3 regions of the Streptomyces sp. SLBN-118 genome follow, and region 3 is predicted to be linked to each of the others. Evidence: riboswitches for the same ligand, from Rfam matches in the RefSeq annotation. Region 3 holds a riboswitch; each other region holds the start of a gene.

Region 1 (2,191 bases), 880 kb from region 3:
TCCGACGGCACTCGGGATTCCAGGGATATCTTTTGGCCAGGGATCCAAACGCCGAAGGCCCCGGCAGGAAGCCGGGGCCTTCTCGCGGTACGCGCTCGGGCGCGCGTGCTCAGACGGCGACGCCGTGCGCACGCAGGTACGCGACCGGGTCGATGTCGGAGCCGTACTCGGAGCCGGTGCGCGCCTCGAAGTGGAGGTGGGGCCCGGTGGTGTTGCCGGTCGCGCCGGAGAGACCTATCTGGGCGCCCGGGGTGACGCTCTGGCCCACCGAGACCGTGATCGAGGAGAGGTGGCCGTACTGCGTGTACGAGCCGTCCCTCATCTTGATCACGACGTTGTTGCCGTAGGCGCCGCCCCAGCCGGCCTCGACGACGGTGCCGGATCCGACCGCGTGCACGGTGGTGCCGGAGGCGGCGTGGAAGTCGATGCCGGTGTGGCTGCCGGAGGACCAGACGGCGCCGCCGGTCTTGTAGCCCGTGGAGATGTACGAGCCGCTGATCGGCGCGACGAAGGAGTTGAGGCGCTTGCGCTCGGCCTCCCGTGCGGCGCGCTCCTTGGCTTCGCGGGCGGCCTTGACGCGGGCCTCGGCCTTGCGCTTCGCCGCCGCCTCGGCCTTCGCCTCGGCGGCCTCCTGCTTCTGGGCGGCAGCCTGGTCGGCGATCTGGTCCGCGAGGGTGTCGTCGGTGACCAGCTGGGTCATCCCGGTGTCCTCGACAGGAGTCATGCCCGGGGTGGCGGCGAGCGCCGGGGAAGCGAGGGTTCCGATGACGCCGGTCGTGGCAAGGGCCGCTGCGCCCGCCATGCTCGCGCTCTTGCGCGAAAGGCGGCTCGGGGCACGGTGCTTCCCGGTGGCACGGGTGAACGCCATGAAGTGGCTGGTCCTTTCCTTCCTTCTCGCCTACCGGGTTAGCTGACGGGTTCGGAGCAGGAAGGTCTCCTACGGGCCCCTCCGTACGGATACGAAGGCGTCCGATTCACCCCAGGGACTGAGTGGGTCCCCGGCTCCCCAGGCTCGCGCCTGACGGGGACTCGGCGATGGCTGTCCGATGCCGCGGCTGCGGCGGGCTACTGGCGAACAGCCGGACCGACGCTAGGCGGGCCGACTTTCAATCGCCAAACAGACAGGCCCTTTTGTAGTGCATGCCACAGGGCAGAGCGGCAGCCTCCACAACAAAGCGGACAAGACGCGGAACCCCGACATCGCTTGGATGCCGGGGTTCCGCTTGCCTGTTGCGCCGGGTTCGGCCGGAGTTGTCCGGACCGTGCTCCGGCACCCCGAGAGCTGGTCAGCCGGTGACCACGGTCACGTCGCCGATGCCCAGCGCCCTGACCGGCTCCTCGATCTCCGAAGCGTCCCCGACGAGCACCGTGACCAGACGGTCCACCGGGAAGGCGCTGACGGCCGCTGCCGTCGCCTCCACGGTGCCGGTCTCGGCCAGCCGCACGTACAACTGCGCCTGGTAGTCGTCCGGGAGGAACTGCTCGACCTGGTCGGCGAGCGTGCCCGCGACGGACGCGGCCGTCTCGAACTTCAGCGGAGCGACACCCACCAGGTTCTGCACCGCCACGTCACGCTCGGCGTCGGTGAGCCCCTCGGCGGCGAGCGTCCGCAGCACCTTCCACAGGTCGTCCAGCGCCGGTCCCGTGTTGGGGGTGTCCACCGAGCCGCTGATCGCCAGCATCGAGGCGCCCGAGCCGTCGGGGGCGGACCTCAGCACCTGGCCGAAGGCCCGTACGCCGTAGGTGTAGCCCTTCTCCTCGCGCAGCACACGGTCCAGACGCGAGGTGAGAGTGCCGCCGAGGCAGTACGTCCCGAGCACCTGCGCGGGCCAGACGCGGTCGTGCCGGTCAGCGCCGATCCGGCCGATCAGCAGCTGCGTCTGCACGGCGCCCGGCCGGTCCACGATGACCACGCGGCCAGTGTCGTCGGCGGTGACCGGCGGGACGGGACGGGGCTTGGCGCTGTCGCCCGTCCAGGTGCCGAAGGTCTCGGCGAGCACGGCATCCAGGTCGACTCCGGTGAGGTCGCCGACGATCACCGCGGTGGCGGTGGCGGGCCGGACATGCGCCTCGTAGAAGGCGCGCACGGCGGCGGAATCGATCCGGGCCACGGTCTCCTCGGTGCCCTGGCGGGGGCGTGACATACGGGCGACGGCCGGGAAAAGCTCCTTGGAGAGCTCCTTGGCCGCGC
Region 2 (2,191 bases), 470 kb from region 3:
CTTCGAGCACCTGGGGCTCCTGCCCGACGGCGTGGGGACCCTCGCCGCGGGGGCGCAGCAGCACACCTCGTACCCGGGAGGCATCGCCGAGCAGCCCGACGGCCTCCGCCGATGTGACCGTCGCGATCGCCGGGTTGGCCAGGACGCGCTCACGGACCAGGTGCTCGATCTGTCCGCGGGAGCCGGTGTAGATGTACGAGGTCGGCTCCGTACGCCTGAACCAGCGGCCGCTCTGCCACTGCACCATGTCCGAGGGCTGGCCGAGCCGGGGCGCGCCAGAAGCCCTCAACTCGGCCATGAAACCCGGCAGTAGAGCCTCGAGGGCGAGCTGTCCGCCCTCGAGCAGCACATGCGCGTGGCGCCCCTGCGGCACGCCGGCACGCGGTTTGGGGCTCTCGGGAAAGCGGTCGCGCTCGACGATCGTCACCTTGTCGGCGTGCTCGGCGAGTACGTGTGCCGCCAGCAGCCCGGCCAGGCTGCCCCCGATAACGACGGCGTGGCGCCCTCTCGCGCCCGCCCCCCGTCGCCAACTGCCGTTTTTCTGCCCGTCGTCCACCATGTGCCAGCCCCTCGTGGTCAGCGAGTTGATCCAAGTCTGACCAGTATCCCGGCGCGGAGGGGCAGGCCGGTCAGTACGCGCCGTTCACGTTGTCGATCGAACCGTACTTGTCGGCGGCGTAGTTGCACGCTGCGGTGATGTTGGCGACCGGGTCGTAGCTGTCCATCGACGTGCCGGGCACGTGGTAGGCGAAGAAGGTCGGGTCGATGACCTGCAGGAGGCCCTTGGACGGCGTTCCCGCCATGGCGTTGGAGTCCCAGTTGTTGATGGCCAGCGGGTTGCCCGAGGACTCGCGCATGATGTTGCGGTGGATGCCGTCATAGCTGCCGGGGATGCGGTGCTTGGCCATGACGTCCAGCGACTCCTTGATCCAGCCGTCGAGGTCGTTCGTGTACGCCTTCTTCTTCGGCTTCACAGCGGGGGCGCTCTTCCCCGCGGTCAGAGTGGTCGCACGCTTGGAGCGGTTGGCCCGGTCGGCGGCGGGGGCCGCCTTGGCCTTCTTGCCGATCGTCAGCTTGAGGCCGGGGTGAATCAGCCGCGGGTCACCGCCGATGACCTTGCGGTTGTCCCGGTACAGCTTCTTCCAGCCGCCGCTCACGTTGAGCTGGTCCGCAATCTTGGACAGGGAGTCCCCGGCGACGACCGTGTAGGTCGTGGTGCCCGCCTTCTTCGCGAGGACGGAGGCCGTGACGGAGGTCTTGGCGGCGGGAGCGGACTGCGGTGCCGTCTGCGCGGAGGCCACACTCGCGCCGATCACCGGCAGGACCAGGGCGGTGCCGCCCGCGCCCGCGGCGACGAGACCGCGGCTGAGTGCACGGGACTTGGGACGGCGATGCTTACCCTTTCCGGGCATGGCGAATTCCTCTCCGTCGCCTGCGAGGTGAGCTGTCGGGTTCGGGCTGGAGATGCCCGGCCGCAATTGGCGACTTCACCCCAAGCCGTTCCGCATTCCGGATCGGCGGCTTACCTGGGTCCCCCGCTCCTGCCGTGCGTATGTCGTAGGTGGTCGGTTTCCGGACGGCGGCAGGATTCGGCGGTCCATCCGGGTTGCGGTGACCGTAAACGAGGCAGACCGGGCGGAACAAGTGCCGATTCACATTTCAATACGCGAGTCGGATTCTTCGCGAGAAATTCCCGACTGCCGGCATGATCGGGAATCTCAACTTTCTTGTCGCAGAACGGGACTGGGCGCCGGCCGCCTTGCGAAGACCTCGCGAGACGTGACCCATTTCACTGGACTGCAATGCAACCGAGTCCGATTTGCGACAGTGCGATGCGGATAAAGAGAATTCGCCCGGGTTCCTCTTGTGCGGGCATCGAATAACAATAGAGATGAACTGCCCATGCGGGCCTTTTCGGACACAATGTGCTTTTCGGGGCGTGCCCGGGGACCCCACGGGACCCCACCAGGACAGAGCAGAGCGCCCCGGACGGCGAAGCCCGCCATCCGGAGCGCTCAGGTACAGCAGCCGGTCAGCCGGTCGCACGAATGCGGTGGATGGAGTCCATCGCCTCCGCGCCGACCTCCGCCTTGTCGACGACATAGGCCGTGCCGCGCGTGACGACGACATGGTCCGTGTTCGCCCCGGTCGCAAGGTTCGCGAGCACGACTCCCTTGCGGGGGTCGACCAC
Region 3 (2,191 bases):
TCGGGATCGGCGGCGACCTCACCGAGTGGACCGACGACGAGCTCGCCGAGGCGCGCGGCTGGGTGGAGCTCTACAAGAAGATCAGGCCGCTGGTGCAGCACGGCGAGCTGTACCGGCTGCGCGCGCCCGACCGCGGGCTCAGCGCCGTCCAGTACGTGCGCGGCGAGGAGACCGTCGTCCTCGGCTGGCTGCAGGCGCAGCACTACGGCGAACGGCCGCCGCGGCTCAGGCTTCGCGGTATCGATGCGGCAGCTGTGTACGAGTGCCTGGACACCGGAGCCGTGCACCGTGGGTCCGTCCTGCTGCATCACGGGCTGCACACGGGGCTCAAGGGCGACCTGGACGCCACGGTGATCCGGCTGCGGCGGCGGCAGCCCCCGCAGGCGTCAATTTCTCATCAATGACAAATCTGGGGCAAAAGTGGACCCCTTCGGTCGATAGTCATTAAATGACTCTTCTGTCCGGATTGGGCGATTAGATATGGCGTGCCCCGTCTGTAATGGAGGCCGGGCGCGCCTCGTGAGCAGGATCATATTCGTGACGGTGTGTGGCGGTGTGACGGATATGGATTCCGTTGCCTGAAAGGGCTGGGAAGATCATTGATCCACGGAGCGTAACGGGAATTCTCCGGCGATATCACGCCGACTCGTGATCCGTAATTGGGGTTGGCTTGTTCCGGTCGGCTCGGCTCGTTTACTTTCACGGCAATCCGGACGGACCGCCTAATCCTGCCGCCGCCCGGAATTCGAACCCACCCACGTGTGGCAGGAGCGGGGGACCCAGGTAGTACGCCGAATCCGCACTTTCCGGAACGGCTCGGGGTTAAGTCGCGCAACTGCGCGGCCGGGCATCTCCAGCCCGAACCCGACAGCTCACCTCGCCGGCGCCGGAGAGGAAAGCGCCATGCCCGCAAAGGGTAAGCATCGCCGTCCCAAGACCAGCCCGATCACCCGCGGTTTCCTCGCAGCGGGCACGAGTGGCGCCGCCATCGCGATCCCGCTGATGGGCGCCACCGGGGCCCACGCCGCGGGCAAGACCGCCCCCGTCGCGACCTCGTCGCACACGGCGGTGACCGCCGCCGCGGCCCCGGCCGCGTTCAGGGCCCCGCACAAGCCGGCCGCAGCGCCGACCACGTACTCCGTCGTCGCCGGCGACTATCTCTCCAAGATCGCTGAGGAGCACAACGTCCGCGGTGGCTGGAAGAAGCTGTACGCGGACAACCGAGAGCAGGTCGGTGACAACCCCTCGCTGATCCACCCGGGCCTCAAGCTCACCCTCGGCGCCAAGTCGAAGGCGACGGCTCCCGAGAAGTGGAAGCACAGCAAGAAGAGCCAGCACCGGTCCGCCACCAAGACCGCCGCCAAGGCCGCCTCCAAGACCGCCGCCAAGGCCGCCTCCACGACCGCGGCCAAGGCCTCCACGGACTCCGGCCCGGCGAAGAGCGCCCCGCAGACCAGCAGCTCCGGCTTCACGACCCCCGTCGACGGCGCGACCGTCATCACGCCGTACCACCTCGCCGGCTCGATGTGGTCCAGCGGCTACCACACCGGTGTCGACTTCGCGGCCTCCACCGGCACCACGGTCAAGGCCGTCGGCCCGGGCACCGTCGTCTCCGCCGGGTGGGGTGGCGCGTACGGCAACGAGGTCGTCATCCAGCACAGCGACGGCACCTACTCGCAGTACGCCCATCTCTCCTCCCTGGCCGTCTCCGCGGGCCAGAGTGTGAGCGGCGGCCAGCAGATCGGCCTCTCCGGCTCCACCGGCAACTCCACGGGACCGCACCTGCACTTCGAGATCCGCACCGGCCCGAGCTACGGCTCGGACATCGACCCGCTGGCCTACCTGCGCCAGCACGGCGTCACCGTCTGACGCCCGTCGACCGGCGCCGCCCGTCTCACCGCCCTCCCCTCGTGCCGCAGCCCGCGGCCGGGGGGACTCGGTGTATTCCCCGTGGGTGAATCCTGAGCGGTGGTAAAGATCACTCCCCGTCAACCCCTCCTTACGGTCGCGTAGGTCACATCTGCAGGGGAGGATTAGCTCTCGTGGCAGACGATTCGAGAACAGAGAGCAGCTGGGGATTCGGGTCGTACGCGGCGATCGGTGACAGCTTCACCGAGGGCGTCGGCGACCCGGGTCCCGACGGGATGTACGTCGGCTGGGCGGACCGGTTCGCGGTCCTGCTCGCCGACCG

The links. A riboswitch is a leader RNA that binds a small molecule or an ion and turns the genes downstream of it on or off. The one in region 3 is predicted to bind cyclic di-AMP.
Region 1: it holds a riboswitch for cyclic di-AMP, as region 3 does, so the genes downstream of both, FBY35_RS08880 (M23 family metallopeptidase) here and FBY35_RS05135 (LysM peptidoglycan-binding domain-containing M23 family metallopeptidase) in region 3, are expected to answer to the same signal.
Region 2: it holds a riboswitch for cyclic di-AMP, as region 3 does, so the genes downstream of both, FBY35_RS02965 (transglycosylase SLT domain-containing protein) here and FBY35_RS05135 (LysM peptidoglycan-binding domain-containing M23 family metallopeptidase) in region 3, are expected to answer to the same signal.

Annotation. Positions count from the first base shown of each region.
Region 1 covers NZ_VFNP01000001.1:1,972,410-1,974,600, forward strand. Annotated here, with positions in the region: gene FBY35_RS08880 (M23 family metallopeptidase) at 110-868, opposite strand; cyclic di-AMP (ydaO/yuaA leader) riboswitch at 881-1,045, opposite strand; gene FBY35_RS08885 (pitrilysin family protein) at 1,287-2,191, opposite strand, start outside.
Region 2 covers NZ_VFNP01000001.1:627,845-630,035, forward strand. Annotated here, with positions in the region: gene FBY35_RS02960 (NAD(P)/FAD-dependent oxidoreductase) at 1-559, opposite strand, end outside; gene FBY35_RS02965 (transglycosylase SLT domain-containing protein) at 630-1,412, opposite strand; cyclic di-AMP (ydaO/yuaA leader) riboswitch at 1,417-1,605, opposite strand; gene FBY35_RS02970 (YncE family protein) at 2,033-2,191, opposite strand, start outside.
Region 3 covers NZ_VFNP01000001.1:1,095,165-1,097,355, reverse strand. Annotated here, with positions in the region: gene FBY35_RS05140 (alpha-galactosidase) at 1-404, shown strand, start outside; cyclic di-AMP (ydaO/yuaA leader) riboswitch at 743-901, shown strand; gene FBY35_RS05135 (LysM peptidoglycan-binding domain-containing M23 family metallopeptidase) at 904-1,869, shown strand; gene FBY35_RS05130 (SGNH/GDSL hydrolase family protein) at 2,043-2,191, shown strand, end outside.